One region of the Streptomyces sp. NPDC046379 genome, then DNA from elsewhere that is predicted to be linked to it. Evidence: predicted binding sites of a transcription regulator. Region 1 holds the regulator's gene; the other holds the start of a gene.
What was found. The regulator HrcA, encoded in region 1, represses chaperone genes, less so after heat shock. The targets are predictions, from matches to a motif close to TTNGCACTCNGNNNNNCNGAGTGCNAA.
Positions count from the first base shown of each region.

Region 2: a site for HrcA is predicted at 6,867-6,893, ahead of groES (co-chaperone GroES). Genes of this name have one in related genera too.

Region 1 is NZ_JBVJFP010000001.1:452,247-466,716, forward strand. It holds gene ACZ6KF_RS02075 (S41 family peptidase) at 1-3,118, opposite strand, end outside; gene ACZ6KF_RS02080 (hypothetical protein) at 3,164-3,712, opposite strand; gene ACZ6KF_RS02085 (16S rRNA (uracil(1498)-N(3))-methyltransferase) at 3,794-4,534, opposite strand; gene ACZ6KF_RS02090 (nitronate monooxygenase) at 4,531-5,595, opposite strand; gene dnaJ (molecular chaperone DnaJ) at 5,841-6,977, opposite strand; gene hrcA (heat-inducible transcriptional repressor HrcA) at 6,978-7,994, opposite strand; gene ACZ6KF_RS02105 (MBL fold metallo-hydrolase) at 8,157-8,888, shown strand; gene ACZ6KF_RS02110 (DUF3097 domain-containing protein) at 8,920-9,732, shown strand; gene ACZ6KF_RS02115 (Uma2 family endonuclease) at 9,872-10,162, opposite strand; gene hemW (radical SAM family heme chaperone HemW) at 10,201-11,433, opposite strand; gene ACZ6KF_RS02125 (SpoIIE family protein phosphatase) at 11,464-14,412, opposite strand.
Region 2 is NZ_JBVJFP010000003.1:126,890-141,359, forward strand. It holds gene ACZ6KF_RS07530 (LacI family DNA-binding transcriptional regulator) at 1-614, shown strand, start outside; gene ACZ6KF_RS07535 (LCP family protein) at 881-1,936, shown strand; gene ACZ6KF_RS07540 (YciI family protein) at 2,073-2,429, shown strand; gene ACZ6KF_RS07545 (RNA polymerase sigma factor) at 2,531-3,922, shown strand; gene ACZ6KF_RS07550 (THUMP-like domain-containing protein) at 3,855-5,042, opposite strand; gene ACZ6KF_RS07555 (polysaccharide deacetylase family protein) at 5,133-6,074, shown strand; gene ACZ6KF_RS07560 (polysaccharide deacetylase family protein) at 6,071-6,772, shown strand; gene groES (co-chaperone GroES) at 7,040-7,348, shown strand; gene groL (chaperonin GroEL) at 7,476-9,104, shown strand; gene ACZ6KF_RS07575 (NYN domain-containing protein) at 9,394-9,759, opposite strand; gene ACZ6KF_RS07580 (helix-turn-helix domain-containing protein) at 9,963-10,805, shown strand; gene ACZ6KF_RS07585 (DUF397 domain-containing protein) at 10,802-11,008, shown strand; gene ACZ6KF_RS07590 (alpha/beta fold hydrolase) at 11,088-11,948, opposite strand; gene ACZ6KF_RS07595 (ester cyclase) at 12,135-12,842, opposite strand; gene ACZ6KF_RS07600 (SDR family NAD(P)-dependent oxidoreductase) at 12,915-13,688, opposite strand; gene ACZ6KF_RS07605 (LysR family transcriptional regulator) at 13,728-14,470, shown strand, end outside.

The sequences.
Region 1 (14,470 bases):
CGGCCCAGTCCTGGGGCCGCTGCACGACCTCCACGTCCGGGTCCACGCCGTGGTTCTCCACGCCCCACGCGTACCCCTCCAGCCAGAAGGCGTACTTGGGCTGCGTCACCAGCGTGCCGTCGACCAGCCGGTACCGGCTGTCGATGCCGATGACGCCGCCCCACGTGCGCGTCCCGACCACCGGACCGATGCCGAGCGCCTTGATCGCGGCGTTCACGATGTCGCCGTCCGACCCGGAGAACTCGTTGGCGACCGCGACGACCGGTCCGCGCGGGGCGTCCTCCGGATAGCTGTACGGCCGCATCCCGCGCGGCACCCCCCAGCCCACGATCCGCCGGGCCAGCTTCTCCACGACCAGCTGGGAGGTGTGCCCGCCGCGGTTCTCCCGGACGTCCACGACGAGCCCCTCGCGGGCGACCTCCACCCGCAGGTCGCGGTGGATCTGCGCCCAGCCCGGCGCCTGCATGTCGGGGACGTGCAGATAGCCGAGCCGGCCGCCGGACAGTTCGTGCACATGGGCCCGCCGGTCGCTCACCCAGGCGTGGTACCGCAGCGGTTCCTCGTCCGCGACGGGCACGACCACGGCGTGCCGCACCTCGCCGCCGCCGGCCGGCGAGACGGTCAGCTCGACGGGTTGCCCCGCCGTGCCGACCAGCAGCGGCGCGGGCCCGGTCACCGGGTCGACCGGGCGTCCGGCCACCGCCACGATCGCGTCGCCGGCGCGCACCGCGACCCCGGGCGCGGCCAGCGGGGAGCGGGCGTCGGGGTCGGAGGTCTCCGAGGGCAGGATGCGGTCGATGCGCCAGGCGCCGTCCGCGTGCCGGGAGAGGTCCGCGCCGAGCAGTCCCTGCCGGTCGCCGCCGCCGCGACCGCCGCGCGGGACGACGTAGGCGTGCGAGGTGCCGAGTTCGCCGTGCACCTCCCACAGGAGGTCGACCAGGTCGTCGTGGGTGGCGACGCGGTCGAGGACGGGGCGGTAGCGGTCCAGTACGCCGTCCCAGTCGACGCCGCTCATGTCGGGCCGCCAGAAGTGGTCCCGCATGATGCGGCCGGTCTCCTCGTACATCTGCCGCCACTCGGCCGCGGGGTCGACGGTCTGCCGGATGCGGCCGAGGTCGACGGTGACGTTGGTGTCGCTGTCCTCGTCGCCGGAGGCCCGCCGGTCGCTGGGCACCACCTTGAGCCGACCGTCCGTCCACAGCAGGACGCGTTTGCCGTCGCCGCTGACCTCGAAGTGGTCGACGTCGGCGGCGAGATGCTCCAGGCGCTGCTGGGCGAGGTCGTACCGCTCCAGCTCGGTCTTCGGGTCGGGGTCGTCCGGGGTGGCCCGGGCGGAGCCGAGGACGCCCTGCACCGGGTGGCGCAGCCAGAGCACGCCGTCCTTGGCGGCGCGCAGGTTGGAGTAGCGGCCGGCCTCGACGGGGAAGGGCACGATCCGGTCGGCGAGGCCTTCGAGGTCGACGCGGGTGGCGGGGGCGCCCTCGCTGTCGGGGGTCTCGTCCTTGTCGGGGGCGTCGAAGGGGCGGCCGTGGCGCTGCGGGCCGAACGGGGACGGGGTGGTGGCGGCGAGGGTGATCAGGTGGGGGCGGTCGCCGACGACGAAGGCGAGGTCGAAGACGTGTTCGTCGTAGACGGGGTCGAAGGCGCGGTTGGAGAGGAAGGCCAGATGCTTGCCGTCCGGGGTGAAGGCGGGTGCGTAGTCCTGGAAGCGCAGCGGGGTCGCCTCGGTGACCGACAGGTCGGTGGTGCCGGCGAGCCTGAGCTGGCGCAGCGGGCGCGGGCCGGGGTGGGACCAGGCGAGCCAGGCGGAGTCGGGCGAGAAGACCAGCCCCGAGACGTCGCCGTGCTCGCTGCGGTCGACCTCGCGGACCTCGCCGGTCTCCCGTTCCACGAGCAGCAGGCGTCCGTCGTGGGCGGCGACGGCGGCGCGGCTGCCGTCGGGGGCCACGGCCAGGCGCGTCACCCGGCCGAGCCGGCCGGCGGCGAGGCGGCGCGGGGCGGTGCCGGGGGCGGGGCCGGTGGCGGGCGCGAACTCCAGGGCGTCCTCGCCCTCGGCGTCGGTCACCCACACCACCCACTCCTCGCCCTCGACGCGGAAGGTGCGGGGCAGCCGGGCACGGACGCCGGGTTCGGCGGCGAGGGCGCGGGCGGGTCCCGAGCGGTGGGTGACCCAGTGCACCGCGCCGCGCACGGCGACCGCGCTGCCGCGCGCGGTGTGGTCGGGGTGGGCGGAGCCGAACCAGCGGGAGGCGTTCACCGGGTACGGCTGCCGGTCGGTGCGCTGCCCGCCCAGTTGTACGTCGAGGCGGCGCGGCTCGGCGCCGTCGAGGCCGTCCAGCAGCCAGAGTTCACCGGCGGCGCAGTAGACGAGCCGGTCGCCGTCGCTCGCGAGGTGGCGGGCGTAGAAGCCCTCCCCGAGCGGGCTGTGCCGGCGCAGGTCGGAGCCGTCGGCGAGGGAGGAGTAGACGGCCCCGACGCCCTCGTGGTCGGAGAGGAACGCGATCCTCTCCCCCACCCACACGGGGTGTTCGAGGTTCCCGTCCAGTCCCTCGTGCAGGCGGACGAACTCGCCGTCGCCGTCGGGGTCGATCCACAACTTGCCCGCGGTGCCGCCCCGGTAGCGCTTCCACCAGGCCGCCTCGCGTCCCATCGGCGCGGACAGCAGCACGGTGCGCGGCCCGAACGCGACCGCGCCGACCGGCCCGTACGGCAGCCTGGTCGCGGGTCCGCCGTCGAGCGGGACGGCGTGCGCCCAGGTGCGGCGCAGGGTGGCCTGGCCGTGGGCGGTCAGGGCGAGGACGTGTCCGTCGGGGGTCCAGCCGCGGACCTCGGTCCTCCAGCTGCCCCAGTGGGTCAGTCGCCGGCTCGGGCCGCCGTCCACGGGGGCGGTGTGCACCTCGGGCGCGCCGTCGCGGGTGGAGGTCCAGGCGACGGTGGCGCCGTCGGGCGAGATGCGGGGCAGGGTGACGGGCACGTTGTCGGCGCTGACCCGCCAGGCCCGGCCGCCGTCCAGGGGCGCGAGCCAGACGTCGTCCTCGGCCGTGAAGGCCACCAACTCGCCGTGCAGGTGCGGGAACCGGAGATACGCCGACGTGGCGGGAGATGTGGACTGGGTCACCCGGTCAGCCTATGCAGGGGCGGTGCCCGCGGACAGGGCTTTGGATCACTTGCCCTCCGGCCAGCACTCCGGGTCGGTGTGGCACCAGACGGTCCGGGTGACGGTCACGGTGGCCGTGGCTCCCGGCCCGCCGGGCTGTCCGCCCGGCTGCCGGATCGGCGGGGCGGCGGTGGCGCCGCAGTCGCCGAGGCCGCTGACGCGGAACAGCTGCTTGCCGCCCACCTTCGCGGTCAGGTCCCCCCGCACGCAGGCCCCGTCGACCGCGCGGGTCACCCGGCCGGTGACGGTGATCTCCCGGCCGTCGTCCGTCCGGCCCTCACAGTCGATCTCGGCGACGGTGCGCTCGCTCGCCGACGGCGCGGCGCCGCCGCGGTCGCCGAAGTTCGCGGTGCAGGTGAGCCATTGGACGTCGGCGCCCCGCCGCTCCAGCTCGCGGGTCGCCAACTCGTCGGTGGTGTAGGACACGGCCACCGAGCTCATGGTGGTCCCCGGCTCGCAGCCGACGGCCCCGGCCGCCGCGCCCGTCACGACGACGGCGACCGCCAGGGCCCGCCGCGCGCGCGGGCGGCGCCGAATCCGTCTCCATACCCCCATGACAGGCAGCCTGCCACCGTCCCGGCCGGGACGGTAGGGCGCAAACGGCCAAGAAGCGCGCCCCCGTTGGCCGGCCGTCCGTCAGGACCAGCGGCCGGTGCGGGTGAGCAGGAGGGCCGCGGCGGCCGTGCCGGCGGTGGAGGTGCGCAGGACGGTGGGGCCGAGGCGGTACGGGTGGGCGCCGGCGTCGGCGAACAGGGCCAACTCGTCCGGGGAGACGCCGCCTTCGGGCCCGACGACCAGCACGATGCTGCCGCCTGCCGGGAGTTCGGCGGTGGCCAGCGGGGTGTCGCCGCTCTCGTGCAGGACGGCGGCGAAGTCGGCGCCGTCCAGCAGCGCGGCGACCTGCTTGCTCGTCGCCGCCTCCGCGACCTCGGGGAAGCGCACCCTGCGGGACTGCTTGCCGGCCTCGCGGGCGGTGGCGCGCCACTTGCCGAGCGCCTTGGCGCCGCGCTCGCCCTTCCACTGGGTGATGCAGCGGGCCGCCTGCCACGGCACGATCGCGTCGACGCCGACCTCGGTCATGGTCTCCACGGCGAGTTCCCCGCGGTCGCCCTTGGGCAGGGCCTGCACGACGGTGATGCGGGGCGAGCACGGCGGCTCCTCGCGCACCTCGCCCAGGTCCACGACGAGCCGGTCCCGGCCCTCGGCCGCGGCGACCTCTCCCTCGGCCCAGCGTCCGGCGCCGTCCGTGAGGACGACGGCCTCGCCGGCCCGCAGCCGCTTCACGGAGACGGCGTGCCGTCCCTCGGGCCCGTCCACGACCTGCCGCCCGCCGCCTTCCGCGGTGAAGCCGTCGACCACGAACACCGGCGCGGTCATCGCACGCCCCGCGCGGACCGGGCGGCGTCCAGCTCGGCCGCCAGCACCTCCACCAGTTGCCCGGCGGGCAGTTCGCGCGCCATCCGGTGGCCCTGGCCCGCCCACAGGGCCATGCCCTGGGCGTCCCCCGCCTGCGCGGCGGCCTTGCGGACCGGCGAGGTGAGGTGGTGGATCTCGGGGTAGGCGGCGGGGGCGTAGCGGCCGTGCTCGCGGATGAAGCGGTTGACCAGGCCGCGGGCGGGGCGGCCGGAGAAGGCGCGGGTCAGTTCCGTGCGCACGAACAGGGGGTTGGTCAGCGCCTCCTTGTGCACGGCGTGGGCGCCGGACTCGGAGGTGGCGAGGAACGCGGTGCCCAGCTGTGCGGCGCTCGCGCCCGCGGCGAGGACGGCGGCGATCTGGCTGCCGCGCATGATCCCGCCGGCGGCGACGAGGGGCAGGCCGACGGCCTCGCGGACCTGCGCGATCAGCGACAGCAGCCCGAGGCCGGAGCCGTCGGTCTCGGGGACGTCCCGGTGGGTGCCCTGATGTCCGCCGGCCTCCACGCCCTGCACGATCACGGCGTCGGCCCCGGCCCGCTCGACCGCGCGCGCCTCGTCGGCGGAGGTCGCGGTGACCAGGGTGAGGGTGCCGGCCCGGCGCAGGGCGTCGAGGACGTCGCGGGACGGGCAGCCGAAGTGGAAGGAGACGACCGGGACCGGGTCGTCCAGCAGCACGGCGAGCTTGGCGTCGAACCCGTCGTCGCGGCCGCTGTCCGGATCGCCCAGCTCGGTCTCGTACCAGGCGGCCTCGCCGGCCAGCTGCTGGGCGTAGACGTCCACCGCCGCGGGCTCGGCGTACTCCGGCTGGGGCAGGAAGAGGTTGACGCCGAAGGGGCGGGAGGTGAGGCTCCGCAGCTGCTTGATCTCCTGGTACACGCCGTCGGCCGTCTTGTACCCGGCGGCGAGGAACCCGAGCCCGCCCGCCTCGCACACGGCGGCGGCGAGCCGCGGCACGGAGACGCCGCCCGCCATGGGGGCCTGCACGATCGGATGCGGGAAGAGATCGGTCAGCGCGGAGGACATGACGGCATGGTGTCACGTCCTCCCGACGGCACCGAATCGGGCCTGGCCTTGGCACGGGCCACCGTCACGCGGCCCGCGGCCGGTGGGCGGCCGGTGGGTTCACCGCCCGTCGAACGCATCCTTCAGCCGAGGGAAAAGCCCTTGTCGCCCCGGCCGACCGTGCCCACCCGGGGGACGGCCCCCGGACCCCCGGCAGCCCCGCCCCCCAGCCGGCCGACGCTGCCCGACGACCGCCGCCGACCCCGTCACCGCCCGTTGAACGCATCCTTCAGCCGAGAGAAAAGCCCTTGTTGCCCCGGCTGAAACTGGCCCTGAGGGCGTTCCTCACCCCGCAGTTTGGCCAGTTCGCGCAGGAGGCGCTCCTGGTCCGGGTCGAGTTTGTTGGGGGTCTGCACCTCGACGTGGACGATCAGGTCGCCCCGGCCGCCGCCGCGCAGATGGGTGACGCCGCGGCCGTGCAGCGGGATCGACTGGCCGGACTGGGTGCCGGGCCGGATGTCGACCTCCTCCATGCCGTCCAGCGTCTCCAGCGGCACCTTGGTGCCGAGGGCCGCCGCCGTCATGGGGATCGTGACCGTGCAGTGCAGGTCGTCGCCGCGCCGCTGGAAGGTCGGGTGCGGCAGCTCGTGGATCTCGACGTACAGGTCGCCGGCCGGGCCGCCGCCGGGGCCGACCTCGCCCTCGCCCGCGAGCTGGATCCGGGTGCCGTTGTCGACGCCGGCCGGAATCTTCACGGTCAGCGTGCGGCGGGAGCGGACGCGTCCGTCGCCGGCGCACTCCGGGCACGGGTTCGGCACGACGGTGCCGAAGCCCTGGCACTGCGGGCACGGCCGGGAGGTCATGACCTGGCCCAGGAACGAGCGCGTGACCTGGGAGACCTCGCCCCGGCCCCGGCACATGTCGCACGTCTGCGCCGCGGTCCCGGGCGCCGCGCCCTCGCCGCTGCAGGTGGCGCACACGACGGCCGTGTCGACCTGGAGGTCCTTGGTGGTGCCGAAGGCGGCCTCGTCCAGCTCCACCTCGATCCGGATCATCGCGTCCTGGCCCCGGCGGGTGCGCGAGCGCGGCCCGCGCTGCGACGCCGTGCCGAAGAACGCGTCCATGATGTCCGAGAAGTTCCCGAAGCCGCCCGCGCCGAAGCCGCCCGCTCCGGCGCCGCCGCCCTGCGAGAGGGGGTCGCCGCCGAGGTCGTAGACCTGCTTCTTCTGCGGGTCCGAGAGCACCTCGTAGGCGGCGTTGATCTCCTTGAACCGCTCCTGCGTCTTCGGATCGGGGTTGACGTCAGGGTGCAGCTCGCGCGCGAGCCTGCGGAAGGCCTTCTTGATCTCTTCCTGCGACGCGTCGCGGCGCACGCCGAGAACGGCGTAATAGTCCGTGGCCACTTACGACTCCGCCAGGATCTGTCCGACGTACCGTGCCACCGCTCGTACCGCTCCCATCGTTCCCGGGTAATCCATGCGGGTCGGTCCGACCACGCCGAGTTTGGCGACTGCCTCGCCGCCCGAACCGTAGCCCACCGACACCACCGACGTGGAGGTGAGTCCCTCGTGGGCGTTCTCGTGCCCGATGCGCACGGTCATGCCCGAATCCTTCGCCTCGCCAAGCAACTTGAGGAGGACGACCTGCTCCTCCAGCGCCTCCAGCACGGGCCGGATGGTGAGGGGGAAGTCATGTCCGAAGCGGGTGAGATTGGCGGTGCCGCCGATCATCAGCCGCTCCTCGGTCCGCTCCACCAGCGTCTCCAGCAGGGTGGAGAGCACCGTCTGGACCGTGCCGCGGTCCTCCTTCTCGAAGGCCTCCGGCAGATCCTGCACCAGCTGCGGCACGTCCGTGAACCGGCGCCCCGCGACGCGGCTGTTCAGCCGTGCCCGCAGGTCCGCCAGGGACGCCTCGCCGAACGGCGCCGGGCAGTCGATCACCCGCTGCTCGACCCGGCCGGTGTCCGTGATCAGCACCAGCATCACGCGCGCGGGCGCCAGCGACAGCAGCTCGACATGGCGCACCGTCGACCGCGTGAGCGACGGGTACTGCACCACCGCGACCTGCCGGGTGAGCTGCGCCAGCAGCCGCACCGTGCGCGCCACCACGTCGTCGAGGTCGACGGCGCCGTCGAGGAAGTTCTGGATCGCGCGCCGCTCGGGCGCGGTCAGCGGCTTGACCTCGGCCAGCTTGTCGACGAAGAGGCGGTAGCCCTTGTCCGTGGGGATGCGCCCGGCGCTGGTGTGCGGCTGCGCGATGTACCCCTCGTCCTCCAGGGCCGCCATGTCGTTGCGGACGGTGGCCGGGGAGACGCCGAGGCTGTGCCGTTCGGTGAGGGCCTTGGAGCCGACCGGCTCCTCGGTTCCGACGTAGTCCTGGACGATGGCGCGCAGGACCTGCAGCCTTCGTTCACTGAGCATTCGCGCACACCTCCAGCGGTTCGCCCCTTGACGCTCCCCCTGGCACTCTGCGCACGCGAGTGCCAGCCTTACCCGGCCCAGTGTACGGCTGCCGGGTACGCCCCGGGCAAGGCCGGTCCCGCCGGGGTCGTGCCGCCGGGGACGTGAGGCTAGCGTCGCCGTATGACGGTGACTTGGGAAGAGGCGGGGTGGGAGCGGGTGGCGGCCGGGGTCGGCCGGCGGCGTCTGCCCGGGTGGGACTGCACGGCCGGGCTGGTGCTCGGGAAGGGCGCCGCGCTGCTGATCGACGCGGGGTCGGGGCTCGCGGAGGGGGCGATGCTGGGCGCGCGGGCGCGGGAGGTCGCCGGCCACCGTGTGACCCATCTCGCGCTGACCCACCCGCACTTCGACCATGTCTTCGGGGCGGCGGCGGTCGCGGGCGCGCAGGTGTACGGCGCGGTGGGCGTGGACGCGGCGCTCACCTCGCCCCGCGGGCGGGAGGAGCTGCGGGCGGACGCCGTGCGCAACGGCCTGGACGCGGAGACGGCCCGGGAGGCGGCGGACGGTCTGACCGCGCCGGCCCATCTGGTCAGCGGCGAGTGGACGCTGGACCTGGGCCCCGGCCGCCAGGTGCTGCTGGCGAACGTCGGCCCCGGGCACACCGCCCACGATCTGGCGGTGCTGGTGCCGGGCGACCCGGAGATCGTCTTCTGCGGCGACCTGGTCGAGGAGTCCGACGAGCCGCAGGCCGGCCCGGACGCGGTGCCGTCGCGCTGGCCGGCCGCGCTGGACCGGCTGCTGGACCTCGGGGGCGAGGACGCGGTGTACGTGCCCGGTCACGGGGCGCCGGTGGACGCGGCGTTCGTCCGGCGCCAGCGGGACGCCCTGGCGGCGCGTTTCGGCGTGTCGCCGTGACGGCCGCGGGGGTTCTCCTATCGTCGTTCGAATGCGCCAGTACTCTCCGGACCTGACCCCGCCGTGGAAGAAGCCGAAGCCCGTGCCCGAGGTGCCGGCGGAGCCCGGCCTGGTGGTGGAGGAGGCGGGCACCGGTTTCTGCGGGGCGGTGATCCGCTGCGAGGCGGGCACGGTGACGCTGGAGGACCGCTTCGGCAAGCACCGGGTGTTCCCGCTGGAGCCCCGCGGCTTCCTCCTGGAGGGCCGCACGGTGACCCTCGTACGGCCCACGGCCCAGGCGCCGGTGCGTCCCGCCCGCACCGCCTCCGGTTCGGTCGCCGTCCCCGGCGCCCGCGCGCGGGTGGCCCGGGCCGGGCGGATCTATGTCGAGGGCCGGCACGACGCCGAGCTGGTGGAGAAGGTGTGGGGCGACGACCTGCGCATCGAGGGCGTGGTCGTGGAGTACCTGGAGGGCGTGGACGACCTGCCCGCGATCGTGGCCGAATTCGGCCCCGGCCCGGACGCCCGGCTCGGCGTCCTGGTGGACCATCTGGTGCCGGGCTCGAAGGAGTGGCGGATCGCACAGTCGGTGACGAGCGAGCACGCCCTGGTGGTGGGCCACCCGTACATCGACATCTGGGAGGCGGTGAAGCCGTCGTCCGTCGGCATCGAGGCGTGGCCGCGCGTGCCGCACGGCCAGGACTGGAAGACGGGGGTGTGCCGGGCGCTGGGCTGGCCGGAGAACACGGGCGCGGTGTGGCAGGCGATCCTGGCCCGGGTGGGGTCCTACAAGGACCTGGAGCCGGAGCTGCTGGGGCGGGTGGAGGAGCTGATCGACTTCGTCACGGACAGCGGTGAGCTCTGACACCGTGGAAGGTGCCGAAGTCGCCCGTGTCCAACTCGGTCCCCAGGGCTTCCAACGGCACCCGGTCACCGAACTTGACGATCTCCCGACTCCGGTAGTCGGCGTCCTCGCCCTGGCCTTCGGGCTTCGTCAGCAGGACTCACTGGGCCATGACCGGGTCGATGACGAGGTGGGCGGGAATCCCTCCCGCCGCGTAGACCGACCGTTCGACCACGTAGTCCTGGTGGACGCTTGATTCGGAGACGACTTCCACGGCCATCGTGACCAGCTGACACGGCAGCAGCCGTCCCCCCTGCGGCAGGAGATCACGCGCCAGTACCACAAGGTCGGGAACCGGCTCACTGGCCTCGTCGGCGATGTCGACGTCCTGCGTCCGCAGGCGGGCCCAGCGCTGTGGCGGAACCTGGTCCTGGACATCGGCAACGATCATGTTGTGCCCGTCCCGCACCGCTTCACCCGCCGGAGTGATCAGTCGACGAGATCCCTGACCACCGCGTCCGCCAGCAGCCGGCCCCGCAGGGTGAGCGCCGCGCGGCCCTCGGCGTACGGCCCCTCCCGCAGCAGCCCCTCCGACAGGGCCCGGCGGGCGGCGGCGAGGCCCTGGTCGCGCAGCAGGGACAGGGGGACGCCCTCACGCAGCCGCAGCTCCAGCAGGACGCGCTCGACCCGTCGGTCCTCGGCGCTCAGGATCTCGCGCCCGGCACCCGGCGAACGGCCCGCCGCTAGGGCCCCCGCGTACGCCCCGGGATGCTTGACGTTCCACCAGCGCACACCCCCGACGTGGCTGTGCGCCCCCGGTCCGGCGCCCCACCAGTCGGCGCCGCGCCAGTACAGCTCGTTGTGCAGACAGCGCCCGGCGTCGGAGGCGGCCCAGTTGGACACCTCGTACCAGTCGAATCCGGCCGCGGTCAGGGTCTCCTCGGCGATCAGGTAGCGGTCGGCGTGGACGTCGTCGTCGGTCGCCGGGATCTCGCCGCGGCGGATGCGTCGGGCGAGCCGGGTGCCCTCCTCGACGATCAGGGCGTAGGCGGAGACGTGGTCGGGTCCGGCGCCGAGGGCCGCGTCGAGGGAGGCCCGCCAGTCGTCGTCGGACTCGCCCGGGGTGCCGTAGATCAGGTCCAGGTTGACGTGGTCGAATCCGGCCGCGCGGGCCTCGGCGACGCAGGCCTCGGGGCGGCCGGGGGTGTGGGTGCGGTCCAGGACGCGCAGGACGTGCTGCCGGGCGCTCTGCATGCCGAAGGAGATCCGGTTGAAGCCGCCGTGGCGCAGGGCCGCGAGGTAGGCGGGGTCGACGGACTCCGGGTTCGCCTCCGTGGTGACCTCGGCGTCCGCCGCCAGCCCGAACTCCTCCCGGATCGCCCCCAGCATCCGTACGAGGTCCCCGGCCGCCAGCAGGGTCGGCGTGCCGCCGCCGACGAACACCGTGCTCACCTCGCGCGGGTCGTCGCCGAGGACCTTGCGGGCGAGGCGGATCTCGTCGATCAGGGTGTCGGCGTAGTTCTCGCGGGAGGCGAGGGCGCCCCCGGTGCCGCGCAGTTCGGTGGCGGTGTACGTGTTGAAGTCGCAGTAGCCGCAGCGGGTCGCGCAGTAGGGGACGTGCAGATAGAACCCGAGGGGACGCTCCGCGGCGCCGGCCAGGGCGTCCGGGGGCAGCGAGCCGTCGTCGGGGACGGGCTCGCCGTCGGGGAGTGCGGAAGGCATGTCTCCATTGTCCCGCACCGCCGCCGGTCGTTACTGCGCCTGCAGGACCAGCAGCGCCAGGTCGTCCTCCGGCGGCCTGTCCCCGAACTCGTGCACCAGTCGGCGGACCCGCTCGGCGATCAGCCCGGCGTCCAGTCCGGCGCAGCCGGCCAGCGCGGTCGCGAGGCCGTCCTCGTCGTCGAACTGGCGTGAGCCGCTGCGCCGCTCGGTGACGCCGTCGGTGACGCAGAGCAGGCTGTCGCCGGGCCACAGCTCGAAGGTCTCGCTGGTGTACGTCTCGTCCTCCACGACGCCGAGCAGCGTCTGGGGTCGCACGACCGCGCGGACGTCGCCGTCGGGGCGCAGGAGCAGCGGGAGGGGGTGGCCGGCGGAGGCGAGGGTGCAGTGGACGCCGCCGTCGAAGGGGACCAGTTCGCCGTAGAGGAGGGAGAGGAAGCGGGTCTGCGGGCCCTCCCCGGGGCCGGACGGTCCGGCGAGGGCGCGGGCGGCGGCGTCGGCGGCCTCGGTGGCGTCGTCGAGGAGGAGCTGGTTGAGGCGGTCCAGGACGTCGGCGACGCCGTAGCCCTCGCGGGCGAGCAGCCGCAGCCAGGGCCGGGCGAGCCCGATGACGACGGCGGCCTCGGGGCCCTTGCCCTGGACGTCCCCGAGGGCGAACCCCCAGCGGCCGTGGCCGGCCGGGAAGACGTCGTAGAAGTCGCCGCTGGGGCCGCCCTTGTCGCGGGGCTCGTAGACCAGGGCGCTGCGCACGCCGGGGATCTCGGCGACGGCCCCGGGGAGCAGGCCGCGCTGGAGCACGGCGCTGATGGTGGCCTGGCGGGCGTACTGCCGGGCGGCCCCGATGGCGAGGGCGACCCGTCGGCCGAGGTCCTCCACGAGGCCGGTGATCTCGTCCGGGAACCGCGGCACCCCGCCCCGCCCGATGACCAGCGTCCCGAGCGGCCGCCCGCCGGCGACGAGCGGATACGCGAGCGCGGCGCCGCCCGGGGGCGCGCCGACCGGTGCCCCGGCCGCGTCCGGCCCGCCCGGCGCGTCACCGCGGGTCGGACGGACGTGTGCGGTCCCCTCCGCCGGTGAGGCCGACCGGGCCGTCACCGGCTCGCCTCCGGCGCCGCGGGGGGAAGCACCCGCGGGGCTCGGACGCCCGGTCACCGGGTGACCGGAGCGGACGGCCCCCGGCCCGTCCGACGACCCGGCCGCACCCTCGCCGCCCCCGGCGGGGCGGGCGGGCGCCGACCCACCCGGCGCCACTGCCACGCCCTCGTCCCCGACGCCGCCGGCGCCCCCGGTCCGACCGGCCGGCACCGGCCCACCCCCCGGCGACGTCGACCTCACGCCCGCCTCGCCACCGGCACCCACCGAGGGACCGCCGTCGCCCACCGGGCCACCGGTCACCGGGCCCGACGCCCCGACCGCACCCTCCCCCGGACGGTCGTCCGCCGATCCGCCCGCCACCGACGCGCCCTCCGCGCCCGCCCCACCACCGGCACCACCCCGGAAGCCCTCCGCCGGCGCCGACCGCCCGGAGGTCGCACCGCTCGGCACCCCGGCCGCGCGAACACCCGCCGGCCCGCCCAGGGCCGACGCGGACGCCTCCCCCTCCGCGCCGCCGACCCCGCCCCGGCCTCCCGAACGGCCCGCTGCCGAGCCCTCCGGCGTCTCCGCCGGCCCGGCGGGGAGGCCGCCGGTGTCCGGCGTGCTGACGTCCCCGGGGACGTACGCGGCGGACGGCGGGCGGACGGGGGCGGCCGGGAGCCCGGCGTCAGCGAGGGCGGCGCCCGAGCGGAGGCCGGCGGCCGGTTGGCAGCCGGGGTCCACCGAGGGCGCGACGTCAGCGGAGGCGGCGCCCGAGCGAGGGTTGGCGGCCGGTCGGCCGGCGCGAGCGGTGTGCTCTTCCCGCCGGTACGAAGGGACCTGCGAGGCCGACGGGACCGGCAGGGCCGCCAGGGCGGAGGGCGGGGCCTGAAGGCCGAAAGGCAGGGCCTGTGGGCCGGACGGGTACGACAGGCCGGACGGGTACGACGGATGGAACGGGTCCGGCAGGCGAGAGGGGTGGGACGGGTCCGGCAGCTCCGGCCACGGGTACTGCATCGGGCCCGGCGCGAAGGCGTCCGGGCTCTGCGGCGGTTCCTTCTCCAGTGCCCGGCGCAGGTCCTCCGTACGGTCCTCGCTGGTGTGCCAGACGCGGGCCAGGCGGACGCCGGACGAGCCGGCGGAGCGGCCGCCGAGGGCCTCGTCCTCCAGCCAGACCGCGCACCAGTCGGCCAGGCGCGGGACGATCAGCTGGCCGGTGAGGGAGGCGACCAGGTCCTCGTCCAGCTGGCCGGCGAGCAGGTCGGAGGCCTCGGCCAGGAAGGAGAGGGCGCCCCGCCCGAGCCAGTCCCGGTCGCGCTCGGCGCGGCAGGGGGCGGGGGCGAGCAGTTCCGCCCCGGCGAACGCGCTCGGCGCGGTGGGGTGCGCCTCGGCCGGCGTGCCTGGGCCGTCGGACACGCGCGCCCACACCGTCTTGGCGTCCCGCCGGTAGGTGACGCCCCACGCCTCGCACAACGCGGTGATCAGCCGCAGGCCCCGGCCGTACTCCCGCGCGTCGGGGCCGGTCGGCGCCGCCGCGGCGTCCCGGGGCGCGCGCGAGGGGTGGTGGTCGCACACCTCCAGGACGACCGCGCCGGAGCCCGGCTCCATGCGGCACACCAGTTCCACGTCGGTGCCGGCGTGCACCACCGCGTTGGTCACCAGCTCGCTGACGACCACCAGGGCGTCCTGGGCCTGCCGGTCGGTGAGGCGCTCGGCGCCGGGCAGGCCGAGGTCGGCCCACTCCTTGAACGCCGCGCGCAGCAGCCCACGGGCGGCGCCCGGCGCGAGGGAGCTTCCGTTGAAGGTGGCGTGCACCTGCGCGCCGGGGTGTGCGGAAGCGGCGCCGGCGTACGCAGGCGCGTCGCAGGGACGGGAAACGGTCTCCCGTTGCACCGGAATGGCCCCCATCTGCAACTCCCCGAGAGGTTCGGTCGATGACCCCGAGGTCGATGCCGTCAGGGTGACA
Region 2 (14,470 bases), on a different contig from region 1:
CCAGCCGCTCGATACCGTTCGTCGTGATGGATCCGGCCGGCGACCCGGGCACCGACGTGCCCTCGATCGGCGCCACCAACTGGCAGGGCGGCCTCGCCGCGACCCGGCACCTGGTGGAGCTGGGCCACCGCAGGATCGGCGCGATCAGCGGACCCTCCCGGATGCTGTGCAGCCGCGCCCGCGTGGACGGCTACCGGGCCGCCCTGGAGACCGCGGGGCTGCCCGTGGACACCGGCCTGATCAGGTCCGGCGACTTCCACCACGAGTCCGGCTACCGGCTCGGCCTGGACCTGCTGCGCCGCCCCGACCGGCCCACCGCCGTCTTCGCCGGCAACGACCTCCAGGCGCTCGGCCTGTACGAGGCCGCCCGCGAGCTGGGGCTGCGCATCCCGGAGGACCTGAGCGTGGTCGGGTTCGACGATCTGCCGGTGGCGCACTGGGTGGGCCCGCCGCTGACGACCGTGCGCCAGCCGCTGACGGAGATGGCCGAGGCGGCGGCCCGGCTGCTGCTGGAGCTGGGGCGGGCCGAGCCGAACGCCTCCGCGGGGGCGACCCGGGTCGAACTGGCGACCAGCCTGGTGGTGCGCAGCAGCACCGCCCCGCCGCCGCGGTGACGGCCGTGGCCGAAAGGTGACCCATTGACGGGCGGTGCGGCGGTGCCGAGACTCTCCGAGGTCCTTTCGGTCGCACCACCGAATGTTTCGGAGACGCCCGCCCGCCGCCCACGGTGACCCTGGGCTGAGGGCGGCCCCGGGACGGGACGAGAACCGCCTTCGCACCGCCCTCGCACCGGCCGTCGAATGAAGTTGAATATGAGATTTTCCGAAGAAAAGACGGCCCGGCATCCCCGCCCGTAATAATTCGGACTTACGTTCCTCATGTGAAGGGACGTGACGAACACGGGGGCGAGGGCGGGACGGTGGGCCGGCGGCCGGGACTCCTGAAGGCCGCCGGCCTCTCCCTGGCCGGCGTGCTGGTGCTGGGCGCCGCGGCCGGCGGCTGGATCTACTGGCGGCTCAACGACAACATCACCAGCGTCGACATCAACAGCGCCCTCGGCGACGACCGTCCGCCGAGGCCCGTGATCACGCCGGCCGCGACCTCCTCGGCCACCCCCTCGCCGGTCCCCGGCGAGGCCCTGAACATCCTGGTGCTGGGCTCCGACTCCCGCAGCGGCGCCGAGAACCGGGCCCTCGGCGGCGGCGACAGCACCGGCGCGCGCTCCGACACGGCGATGGTCGTGCACCTCGACCCCGGACGCACCGGGGCGACCGTCGTCAGCATCCCCCGCGACACCCTGGTCACCCGCCCGTCCTGCCCGCTGGAGTCCGGCGGGGCGACGCGGCCGGCCCAGCACGCGATGTTCAACAGCGCCTACGCGGTGGGCGGCCCGGTGTGCGCGGTGAAGACCGTCGAGACGATGACCGGCGTCCGCATGGACCACTACATCGAGATCGACTTCGCGGGGTTCGCCCGGCTGGTCGACTCCCTCGGCGGCGTCACCGTCACCCTCGACCGGGCGATCGACGACGACCTGAGCCACCTGCACCTCGACGCGGGCACGCACCGCCTGGACGGCGAGCAGGCCCTCGGCCTCGCCCGCACCCGGCACGGCATCGGCGACGGCAGCGACCTGGGCCGCATAGGCCTCCAGCACCGGCTGGTGCGGGCCCTGCTGGAGCAGATCGCCGCGACCAGCCTGTTCACCGACCCGGCCCGGCTCTACCAGGTCGCCGACGCGGTCACCGGCAGCCTCACCACCGACACCGGCCTGGACTCGCTGGGCGAGCTGGTGGGCCTCGGGGAGAGTCTGCGGGATCTGCCGGCGCAGGCCGTGGAGACGGTGACGATGCCGGTGGTCCCGGCGCCCTGGGACGCCAACCGGGTGGTGGCGGACGAGCCGGAGGCGGGGGAGCTGTGGGAGGCGCTGCGGTAGGGGGTGAGGGGGCCGCGGCGGCCCGGCGAAAAAATCCTCGGGGAATTCCGGGGCGGGTGTCGATCCGGGCGTGCCCCGTTCGACGCAGGGGTGAGAGGCGGGGAACGGAGCCCGCCCCCACCCTGAAGGAGTCACCATGCCCCGTTTCCTCATGCTCATCGAGCTGGACGAGAACAGCATCGCCCCCGGGGTCCCCAGCCCCGAGGTCCACCGGCGGATGGGAGAACTGCTGGAGGAGATGACCAGGGCCGGCGTGCTGCTCGACACCGCCGGGCTGCAGCCGTCCGCGCAGGGCACCCGGGTCCGCACGGAAGGCGGCCGGATCACCGTCGTCGACGGGCCGTTCACGGAGACCAAGGAGGTCGTCGGCGGCTACGCGTTCCTGCAGTGCAAGGACAAGGCGGAGGCCGTCGAGTGGTCCAGGCGGTTCCTGGCCGCGCACGGCGAGGAGCTGACGTTCCAGCTGGAGGTGCGGGAGGTCGAGGAGGGCTGAGCCTACGGCGCCCGCCGACCCCGCCCGTGCCCGGCCGCCGTGCCGCCCCGGCCCCGTTCCTCCTTTGCCGGGGCCGCCGTACGGGTGTCGAATGGGGGGCTGTGAGGTCACCGCAGCCGTCACCACGGCCCCCCGACGACGACCCGCCCGGCACGGCCGCCGCCGCTGCGGCCGACGTCCGCCGCAGTGTCGAGGCCGTCTTCCGGATCGAGTCGCCCCGCGTCATCGCCGCCGTCGCCCGTGTGGTCCGGGACGTCGGCATCGCCGAGGAACTGGCCCAGGACGCCCTCGTCGCCGCCCTGGAGCGGTGGCCGCGCGACGGCGTCCCGGACAACCCCGGCGCCTGGCTCACGGCCACCGCCCGCAACCGCGCCGTCGACCTGGTCCGCCGCCGGGAGACCTACGCCCGCAAGCTCACCGAGATGGGCCGCGGCCTGGAGCCCGCGCCGCCGCCGGAGGAGCCCGCCGACCCCGAGGACATCGACGACGACCTGCTGCGGCTGGTCTTCACCGCCTGTCACCCGGTGCTGTCCCCGCAGGCCCGCACCGCGCTCACCCTCCGGCTGCTCGGCGGCCTCACCACCGCCGAGATCGCCCGGGCCTTCCTCGTGCCGGAGCCGACCGTCGCCCAGCGTATCGTGCGCGCCAAACGCACCCTGGCCGCGAAGAACGCCGCCTTCGAGGTGCCGTACGGCCCCGATCGCGAGGCCCGTGTCGGCTCCGTCCTCGACGTGATCTACCTGATCTTCAACGAGGGCTACTCCGCCACCGCCGGCGACGACCTGCTGCGCCCCGGCCTGTGCGAGGACGCCCTGCGCCTGGCCCGCGTGCTGTCCGGCCTGATGCCGAAGGAGCCCGAGGTGCACGGGCTGGCCGCGCTGCTGGAGTTCCAGGCCTCCCGCACCGCCGCCCGCACCGGCCCCGACGGCGCGCCGGTCCTGCTGAAGGACCAGAACCGCGCCCGCTGGAACCGCCTGTTCATCGCGCGCGGCGTCGCCGCCCTGGAACGCGCGGGAGCCACCGCCTCCGGCCCGCCCGGCCCGTACGTCCTCCAGGCCGCCATCGCCGCCTGCCACGCCCACGCGCCCGCCTACGAGGACACCGACTGGGCGCGGATCGCCACCCTCTACGGGATGCTCGCCGCCCGCGCGCCCTCCCCGGTCGTGGAACTGAACCGCGCGGTCGCCGTCTCGATGGCCGAGGGCCCGGCGCGCGGCCTGGAGATCGTCGACGCCCTGACCGCCGAGCCCGCCCTGCGCGGCTACCACCTGCTGCCGAGCATCCGCGGCGACCTGCTGGCCCGCCTCGGCCGTACGGCCCAGGCGCGCGCGGAGTTCGAGCGGGCCGCGGCGCTGGCCGGGAACGAGCGGGAGCGCGAGTGGCTGCGGGCACGCGCGCGTGCGGTGGCGGCCGACCCGGAGGCACCTACAGGGGCCGCTGGGCCTGCGCGGGGTGCCCCAGGAGCATCGCCGGGGCGCCCGCGACGCGGGTGAGGAACACGGTCGCGGAGTGCGGGCCGTGGCCCTTCGGCAGCACCTTCCTGCGCAGTTCCTCCGGCTCCACGGCCGAACCCCGCTTCTTCACGGTGAGCACGCCGACCTCCCGCTCCCGCAGCAGCGCCTTGAGCCGCTTCACGTTGAAGGGCAGCCGGTCGGTGATCTCGTAGGCGGTCGCGTAGGGGGTGGGGCGCAGTTCGTCGGCGGTGACGTAGGCGATGGTCTCGTCGATGAGGCCGCCGTCGAGGTCCTCGGCCGCCTCGGCGACCAGGTGGGCGCGGACGACGGCGCCGTCGGGCTCGTAGAGGTAGCGGCCGACGGGGCGCACGGGCGGGTCGGGCAGTGCGCGGGAGCGCAGGGAGCGCGGGCCGGGCAGGAGGGTGGCGCGGATCAGCCCCGGCTCGGTGCCGAACCACAGCACCGCCTCCTTCACGTCCCCGCCGTCCGAGATCCACTCCGCCTCGGCGGCGTCGGGGACGGCCTCGTGCGGGATGCCGGGGGCGACCTTCAGCGCGGCGTGCGGGGCAGCGGCGGCGGCCCGGACGGCCCAGGACAGCGGGGGCGAGTAGGCCTCCGGGTCGAAGATCCGCCCACGCCCGCCGCGCCGCGCCGGGTCCACGAACACGGCGTCGTACGGGGCCGTGTCGACCTCGGTGACGTCGGCCTCGCGCACCTCGATCAGGTCGGCGAGCCCCAGCGCCTCGGCGTTGGCCCGCGCCGCCGCGGCCGTCAGCGGGTCCCGGTCGACGGCGAGCACCCGGATGCCCGCCCGCGCGAGGGCGATCGCGTCGCTCCCGATCCCGCAGCACAGGTCGGCGACGGAGGTCACGCCCAGCTCCCTCATCCGGCCCGCCCGGTACGCGGCCACGCTCGCCCGCGTCGACTGCTCCACCCCGTTGGGCGTGAAGAACATCCGCCCGGCGTCCTCCGCCCCGAACTTCGCCGCCGCCCGCTGCCGCAGCCGCGCCTGCCCGAGCGCCGCCGACACCAGCTCGGCGGGGTGCTCGCGCCGCAGCCGGGTGGCGACGGCGAGTTCCTGTGCGGGGTCCGTGCCGCGCACCTCGTCGAGGAGGGCACGGCCTTCGGGGGTCAGCAGCGGGGCGAGAAGGTCGGTCACCGGGTCATTGTCGGCCAGTCGGTGGATGGTGCGCCTCCGGCGGCGGTGTCGGGCGGGTGCCGGGGGCGGCGGCTGCGAGGATCCGACGGCATGGGAGTAGTCGTACAAAATGACAAAAAGAGGGCACGGCGTACGGCGGTGAGGGCCGCGATCGCCGCCTTCGCCGGCGCGGCCATCGCCGCCGGCTGCGCGCCCGGAGGCGCCGGGGACGCCGAGGTGGGCCCGGCCCCCGCCCCGGGCCGGCAGGCGCCCCTGAAGGCCCCGCCCGCCCGCGCGCTCGACGCCTACGCGGGCCGCCTCCAGGCCGAGCACACGGTCCGCGCGGCCGCCGCCAGGCGCTGGAACCTGAAACGCGTCCCCCTGCGCGCCCCCGCGCCCCCGGCCAGGAAGCCGCTGATCAGGACCCGCGAGGGCTTCGAGGTCGACGACCACCGCGAGCTGAACCTGCCGCCGGTCTTCACCACCGTCCCCACCGACCGCAAGGTCGTCTTCCTCACCATCGACGACGGCGCGGAGAAGGACCCCGAGTTCCTGCGCATGATGCGCGAACTGCGCGTCCCCTACAGCGCCTTCCTCAGCGACTACCTGGTCAAGGAGGACTACGGCTACTTCAAGCGGATGCAGTCCGGCGGCGTCGCCCTGCACAACCACACCCTGCGCCACCCCTACCTGCCCGGACTGTCGTACGCCGAGCAGAAGCGCGAGATCTGCGGCATGCAGGACGTCATCGAGAAGCGCTACGGCAAGCGCCCCGCCCTCTTCCGCCCGCCCTTCGGCAACTACAACCGGGACACCCTGCGCGCCGCCAAGTCCTGCGGCATCACCCACGTCCCCCTTTGGAACGAGGAGGTCTTCGCCGACCGCTGGGACTACCGCGAATGGGACCGCCGGCTGCGCCCGGGCGACATCGTCCTCAGCCACTTCCGGGGCCGCGACGACTGGAAGGGCACCATGCCCGACATGATCCGCCGCTTCCTCGACAAGGTCACGGCCGAGGGCTACGCGGTGGGCCGCCTGGAGGACTACCTGTGAGCCACCGCCGGCGGGCGGCCGTGCTGCTCCTGGCCCTCCTGTGCGGCTGCACCCAGCCCGTCGCCCCCGACGGCCGCCCCGCGCGCGGCGACCACCCGGCGGGCCACCGGCGCCTGCCCCCGGTGGTCGACCACGTCCCCACCCGCGATCCGGTCGTCTTCCTGACCTACGACGACGGCGCGGAGAAGGACCCCCGCTTCGTCGCCATGGTCCGCGAACTGCGGCTGCCCGTCAGCATGTTCCTCACGGACAGCGTCGTGGGCCCGGGCTACGCCCACTTCGCCCGCCTGCGCGCGGTCGGCGCGACCCTCCAGAACCACACCCTCGACCACACCGCCCTGCGCGGCCTGCCCTACGCCGGCCAGCGCGCCGAGATCTGCGGCCAGCAACGCAAACTCCGCGCCCGCTTCGGCGTCCGACCGCACCTCTTCCGCCCGCCGCACGGCGCCTACGACCGCACCACCCTGCGCGCGGCGGCCGACTGCGGCATCACGGCGGTCGTCCTGTGGCGCGCCACGATGCCGTCCGACACCCTGGCCTTCCGCTCCGCCCCGGCCCGCCTCCGCCCCGGCGACGTCGTCACCCTCCCGTCGGCGGACGCCGCGTCCCCGCCCCTGCACGAACGCACCAGATCGCTTCTGCGCGAGATCCGGAGGGCGGGGCTGAGGGTGGCCCGCCTGGAGGACTACGTGAGGTGACACCGAAGGCGGCCTCCAGGTCGACGCGAGCGCGAACGCAGGGCGTCCGAGAAGCCGTCGGTCGCCCGGGAACCCCGCGACGCGCCGCACGGCATTGGCACTCCGCTTGACCGAGTGCTAACCGCAGTCATAGTCTCAGGTCTGGCACTCCCCCCAGGAGAGTGCCAACAACGCGACGGGCAGGTCCGGCACCCGCGACGACGGATCGACCTGGTCGCCACCTCAGACAGTTAACCCCGTGAGATCTCCGAAGGGGGAGGTCGGATCGTGACGACCGCCAGCTCCAAGGTTGCCATCAAGCCGCTCGAGGACCGCATTGTGGTCCAGCCGCTGGACGCCGAGCAGACCACGGCCTCTGGCCTGGTCATTCCGGACACCGCCAAGGAGAAGCCCCAGGAGGGCGTCGTCCTGGCCGTGGGCCCGGGCCGCTTCGAGGACGGCAACCGCCTTCCGCTCGACGTCTCCGTCGGCGACGTCGTGCTCTACAGCAAGTACGGCGGCACCGAGGTGAAGTACAACGGCGAGGAGTACCTCGTCCTCTCGGCCCGCGACGTGCTCGCGATCATCGAGAAGTAGTTCACCCGGCACCACCCGAGGCACCTTTGCTTCCAGCTGCGCCCCTGGCCCCCCGCGACCCATAAGAAGCCGGGCGCCCGGGGCGCAGTTTCTTTACCCCTGACTTTCCGAGAGGGCTCCCGCTGCCATGGCGAAGATCCTGAAGTTCGACGAGGACGCCCGTCGCGCCCTCGAGCGCGGCGTCAACAAGCTCGCCGACACGGTGAAGGTGACGATCGGCCCCAAGGGCCGCAACGTCGTCATCGACAAGAAGTTCGGCGCTCCCACCATCACCAACGACGGTGTCACGATCGCCCGCGAGGTCGAGATCGAGGACCCGTACGAGAACCTCGGCGCCCAGCTCGTCAAGGAGGTGGCGACCAAGACCAACGACATCGCGGGCGACGGCACCACCACCGCCACGGTCCTGGCCCAGGCGCTGGTCCGCGAGGGCCTGAAGAACGTCGCCGCGGGCGCCTCCCCGGCCGCCCTGAAGAAGGGCATCGACGCCGCCGTCAAGGCGGTCTCGGACGACCTGCTCGCCTCGGCCCGCCCGATCGACGAGAAGTCCGACATCGCCGCCGTGGCCGCGCTGTCCGCCCAGGACCAGCAGGTCGGCGAGCTGATCGCCGAGGCGATGGACAAGGTCGGCAAGGACGGCGTCATCACCGTCGAGGAGTCCAACACCTTCGGTCTGGAGCTGGACTTCACCGAGGGCATGGCCTTCGACAAGGGCTACCTGTCGCCGTACTTCGTGACGGACCAGGAGCGCATGGAGGCCGTCCTCGACGAGCCGTACATCCTCATCCACCAGGGCAAGATCTCCGCCATCGCGGACCTCCTGCCGCTGCTGGAGAAGATCATCCAGACGAACGCCTCCAAGCCGCTGCTGATCATCGCCGAGGACGTCGAGGGCGAGGCCCTCTCCACCCTCGTGGTGAACAAGATCCGCGGCACCTTCAACGCCACCGCCGTCAAGGCCCCCGGCTTCGGCGACCGCCGCAAGGCGATGCTGCAGGACATGGCGGTCCTCACCGGCGCCACGGTCATCTCCGAGGAGGTCGGCCTCAAGCTCGACCAGGTCGGTCTGGACGTGCTCGGCACCGCCCGCCGCGTCACCGTCACCAAGGACGACACCACGATCGTCGACGGCGCCGGCAAGTCCGAGGACGTGCAGGGCCGCGTCGCGCAGATCAAGGCCGAGATCGAGAACACCGACTCCGACTGGGACCGCGAGAAGCTCCAGGAGCGCCTCGCGAAGCTGGCCGGCGGCGTGTGCGTGATCAAGGTCGGCGCCGCCACCGAGGTGGAGCTGAAGGAGAAGAAGCACCGTCTGGAGGACGCCATCTCCGCGACCCGCGCCGCGGTCGAGGAGGGCATCGTCTCCGGTGGCGGTTCCGCGCTGGTCCACGCCGTCAAGATCCTCGAGGGCAACCTCGGCAAGACCGGCGACGAGGCCACCGGCGTCTCCGTGGTCCGCAAGGCGGCCGTCGAGCCGCTGCGCTGGATCGCCGAGAACGCCGGCCTGGAGGGCTACGTCATCACCTCCAAGGTCGCCGAGCTGGACAAGGGCCAGGGCTTCAACGCCGCGACCGGCGAGTACGGCGACCTGATCAAGGCCGGCGTCATCGACCCGGTCAAGGTCACCCGCTCCGCCCTGGAGAACGCCGCCTCCATCGCCTCCCTCCTCCTGACGACCGAGACCCTGGTCGTCGAGAAGAAGGAAGAGGAGCCGGCCGACGCGGGCCACGGCCACAGCCACGGCCACTCGCACTGACGCTCACCGTTCACCGGTAGTGGTGGACGTCGGCCCGGCGCCCCAGGACTCCGGGGGCGCCGGGCTTCGTCATGTCCCGCCGCGCACCGCGCTCTCCGCACGAGCGGCGGCGCGGTTCCCTGTCGGGCGGGTCGCCCCGCGTGACCGCCCGGAGCGGGGGCTGCGCACCGTACCGCTTGGTAGGGCTCTACTGATCTGTCAGCTTGGTCGAGAACCCCCTGCTCGTCGCGGCGAGCAGGCGCGAGGCCCGCCACGGAGACATGGCGGGCCTCTGCTCTTGCCGGGTGTCTCAGACCCACTCCTTGGGCCGGCGCACCTCCCTGCCGTTGCCCAGCGGCACGGGGTCGGGCAACTGCGAGTCCCGAGCGGCGCCCGCCCGGATCGGCTTCATGAACGACGGCTCGACCTGTCGCAACCACCGGCTCGGCCGGTCGAACGGGTTGAGGATGCCGATGTCCACGCCGAACTCCTCCTTGACCATGCGCAGCGGCTCGCACAGATCGCTGTCATTGCTGACCAGCACGACCAGGTCGCAGTCCTTGCGGAAGGCGTCCCGGAGCATGTGCGCGGCGATGTGGACGTCGGTCCCCTTCTCCTCCGTCTTGATCACCTCGGCCGTGTTCGGGCCGCCCGGCGGCGGCTGCGCCAGGCGCATCCGGGTCGTGGACTGCAGGAACCTGCCGTAGTGGATGGAGGCACAACGGAGTAGACGAATATCCGGCGGCAGGCATGGGCGACCGTCCCGGGCTGCGTTCACCCGTACGAATCAACCTGCCGGATTCCGCGGGCCGTTGACGCGGCGGCGGCCTAGTCTCCCGCCACGGAGAGTGATGGTCCGACGGCAAGGGACGGCACGGCATGGACGTGGGTGCGGACTCGGGTGTGGGCGAGGCGGAGCCGGACGCGAGCGCGCTTTTTCTGCGCTGCTTCGGCCGCCAGATGAAGCTGCTGCGCGAAGCGGCCGGGCTCACGCGGGCGCAGTTGGGCGAGCGGGTCGGGTACAGCGAGGCGCAGATCGCGGCCGTGGAACAGGGGAGGCGGATCCCGAAGCCCGAACTCATCGACGCGGTGGACCGGGAGGTCGGGGCACGGGGCGTGCTGGTGGTGATGAAGGAGGAGGTGGACCGGGCCCGGTACCCGACGTTCTTCCGCCGCTACGTACAGCTGGAGGCCGAGGCGGTCGAGCTGCACGCCTACGACAGCCATGTGATCAAGGGCCTGTTGCAGACCGAGGAGTACGCGCGGGCGGTCTTCTCCATGTGGCGCCCGCTGCTGGACGAGGAGGTCGTGGAACAGCGTGTCGCCGCGCGCATGGAGCGCAAGCGGCTCTTCGAGCGGCGCCCCGCACCGCTGCTCAGCTTCGTCATCGAGGAGCACGTCCTGCGCCGGCCCCTCGGCGGCCGCGAGGTCCTCCGCGGTCAGCTGGAACAACTCCTCGTGTACGGGCACCAGCGCAACGTCGAGCTGCAGATCATGCCGACGGACCGCGAGGAACATGCGGGACTCGGCGGGCCCTTCACATTGATCCACTCGGAGAAGCAGCGCAGGATGGCGTACATGGAGATGCAGGACTCGAGCGTCCTGCACTCCGTGCCAGGGAAGGTCGGCCCGCTGGAGGCGACGTACGGCGTTCTGCGAGCGCAGGCGCTGACTCCCCGGGAGTCCCTGGCCTTCATCGAGAAGCTGTTGGGAGAGCTATGAAGGCAAGCAGCACCAAGTCTGCCGCTGACGGGCTGAGTTGGTTCAAGAGCAGCTACAGCTCAGGCAGCGGCGGCGACTGCGTCGAGGTCGCGGACGCCGGTACGGCCGTCGTGGTCAGGGACTCCAAGCAGCCGGAGAGGGCGCTTCTTTCCGTCGGCGTCGACGGATGGACCGCGTTCGTCAGGATGGCCGCGCGCGGCTGACACGACGATGGAGGGGCGGACGGCGACCAGCCGCCCGCCCCTCGACGTCCACCGAGGACACAGGGGACCCTTGCCGACGTCACCCGGCGAAGAAGCCCGCAAGGGAGGACGCGAGTGCTTCGGGGGCTTCTTCGGCCACATGGTGGCCGGCATCGATGCCGTGGCCGCGTACGTCCGGGGCCCACTGGCGCCAGATCTTCACCGGGTCGCCGTACAGGTCCTCGAGGTCGTCGCGGAGCGACCAGAGGATCAGTGCCGGGCACCGGATCCGTGTCCCGGCGGCGCGGTCCTCCTCCTCGTGCCGCCGGTCAATGGTGAGGCCGGCCCGGTAGTCCTCCAGCATCGCCCGCACCACGGCGGGATTTCTCGTCGCCGTGCGCCACTCGTCGTAATTCTCCTGCCCCATGCTCCGGGGATCGCCGTGGTACCAGCTGTCCGGATCGGCGTTGATGACCCGCTCGGGGATGTCCGGCTGGGCGAAGAAGAACCAGTGCCACCACTGCGTGGCGAACTCGGCCGTGATGCGGGACAGGTGTTCCGTGAGAGGCAGACAGTCGATCAGGGCCACCCGCGAGACGGCGTCGGGGCGGTCGAGCGCGAGACGCAGCGCGACACTGCCTCCGCGGTCGTGCCCGGCGAGCGCGAACCGGGCATGGCCCAGGGAGCGCATCACCTCGACCACGTCGCCGGCGACGGCCCGCTTGGAGTACCCCGCGTGGTCCGCGGTGGGCGCCGGACCCGTGGACCGGCCGTACCCCCGAAGATCGGGACAGACGACGGTGAAACCGCGCCGGACGAGCAGCGGAGCGACGCGATGCCAGGTCGCGGACGTCCGGGGATGACCGTGCAGCAGCACCACCGGCGGTCCTTCCCCACCGTGGCGAACGAAGATCGACGCCCCATCGACGGCAACCCGATCGGTCTCGAAGCCCTCGAACACAGCCCGACCCTCCCCACCCTCACCGGCACAGCGCCCACGGCACCCATCGGCCCGGGACAAGCCCTCCACTCCTGCTGCCCCGCAAGGTGCCGTGGACACCACTTCCCGATGCGCGACGGCGACCCACTGCCGGCGGGCCGGGGCTCTGTCGGGAACCGGTGGCCTGCCCCGGTTTCCGCCCCTCTCCTATCGCTCCAGCCCTTCCAAAGCCCCCAGTTGGCCCATCAGCCCCAGCCGGTCGTACTCCCACCACGCCTCGGTGATCAGGCCGTCGCCGGCGCAGCGGAAGATGGTCGTGCCGGTCATGGTGGCCTCGCGGCCCGTGGGCGGGATGCCGAGGAAGTCGCCCTTGTGGGTGCCCTTCCAGAACCAGCGGGCGCACACGCGGTCGCCCTGGGCGATCAGGTCCTCGACGGAGAACGTGAAGTCGAAGGCCGACCGCCAGCCCTCCATCTCGCGCCGCATCGCCTCGCGGCCGACGGTGTCCTGCTCGTTGGCCGGGTCGTGGTCGTGGTAGTGGTCGGCGACCAGGTCGTCCATCGGCGGCAGCTCGCCCGCCGTGGCGATCACCTCGAAGAACCGCCGCACCGTGAGCGCGTAGAGCTGTTCGTCGCGCACCACGTCCAGATCGGTGAACGTGGGCATCTCCTCGCAGAGCGCGACCATCTCCCGGAAGATCCGGTCGGTCTCCGGCAGGTTGGAGTTGCGCATCGCCTCCTCGTACGAGGGGAACTCCACGATCTCGATGAAGTGCGACGCGTCGGACCGGTCCTTTCCGATCACGCTGTGCGTCGCGGTGCGCTTGCCCCTGGTCTGTTCCACCCAGGTGTCCATCAGCCGGTTCATCTCGTCGAACCGGCTGGTCTTGCAGTCGATGACCTGTACGAATGTCATGGTGCCGCCTCCGGCCCCCCTGGGTCCGGTCGAACAGCCCCATTGTCCTACTCCGGGCCCGGCCCGCGACCGCTACTGCGGCCCGTACTTGCGCCCCGTCCGCGACGAGATGCCGCCCAGCAGGCCCCGCGGCACGACCTTCACCACGCCCATCAGCGCCTTGTACCGCGGGTCGGGAATCGACACCGTCTTCCCGCGCGCCAGATCCGCCAGCGCCGCGGCGACGAGCTTGTCGGCGTCCAGCCACATCCAGCCCGGGATGTTGTCCGTGCCCATCCCGGCCCGCCGGTGGAACTCCGTGCGCACGAAGCCCGGGCACAGCGCCATCAGCCGCACCCCGCTGCCCGCCAGGTCCCGCGCCACGCCCTGGGTGAACTGCACGACCCACGCCTTCGACGCCCCGTACGTGCCGCGCGGCACGAACGCCGCGACCGAGGCGACGTTCACCACACCGCCGCGCCCCCGCTCGCGCATCGCCTCCGCCGCCGCCGAGGTCAGCCGCAGCACCGCCTCGCAGTGCACCTTCAGCATCCGCAGCTCGTCGGCCATGGTCACGTCGAGGAAACGGCCCTTGTTGCCGAAGCCCGCGTTGTTGATCAGCAGGTCGACCGGGCTGCGGCGGTCGCCCAGCCGGGCCGCCACCGCCTCGATGCCCTCGTCCGTGGCCAGGTCCGCGGTCAGCACCTCCGCCTCGACGCCGTGCCGGTCGTGCAGCTCGGTGGCCTGCTCGCGCAGCCGCTTGGTGTCCCTGGCCACCAGCACCAGGTCGTGCCCGTCAGCCGCGAGCCGCCGTGCGAAGGCGGCGCCGATCCCCGCGGTCGATCCCGTAATCAGAGCCGTTGTCATGGGCCAAGGGTAGTGACCGGGGTCTCGTAGGCTCGAGGGGTGATCGAAGCCCGTCATCTCCGTGTGCTGCGCGCCGTCGCCGCGACCGGTTCCTTCTCGGCGGCCGGACGCGAGCTGGGCTGCACCCAGCCCGCCGTCAGCCAGCAGATGAAGGCCCTGGAGGCGTCCGTCGGCACCCCGCTGCTCGTCCGTACCGGCCGCGAGATGCGCCTCACCCAGGCGGGCGAGGCCCTCGTGCGGCACGCCTCCGGCATCCTCGCCGGGCTCACCGCCGCCGAGGAGGAGGTCGCCGCCATCGCCGGGCTGCGCGCCGGCCGGGTGCGGCTGGTGTCCTTCCCCAGCGGCAGCTCCACGCTGGTGCCGGCCGCGCTCGCCGCCCTGCGCGCCGCGCACCCCGGAACCCGGGTCTCGCTGGAGGAGGCCGAACCGCCCGCGTCGGTGACGATGCTGCGGGACGGGGACTGCGACATCGCGCTCGCGTTCCGCTACGAGGGCGCGGGTGGCGCGCCGGGCGCGCCGGGCGCGGGGGAGACCGCTGCGGACGAGTGGGAGGACCTCGTCGTACGGCCGCTGCTCGTCGACCGGCTGGTGGGGATGGTGCCCGAACGGCACCCGCTCGCCGAGGCCGGGACCGTGGCCATCGGGGAACTCGCAGGCGAGCCGTGGATCGCCGGCTGCCCGCGCTGCCGCGGCCAGTTGGTGGAGGTGTGCGCCCGCGCGGGGTTCACGCCCCGCATCGACTTCGCGACCGACGACTACCCGGCGGTCGTCGGACTGGTGGG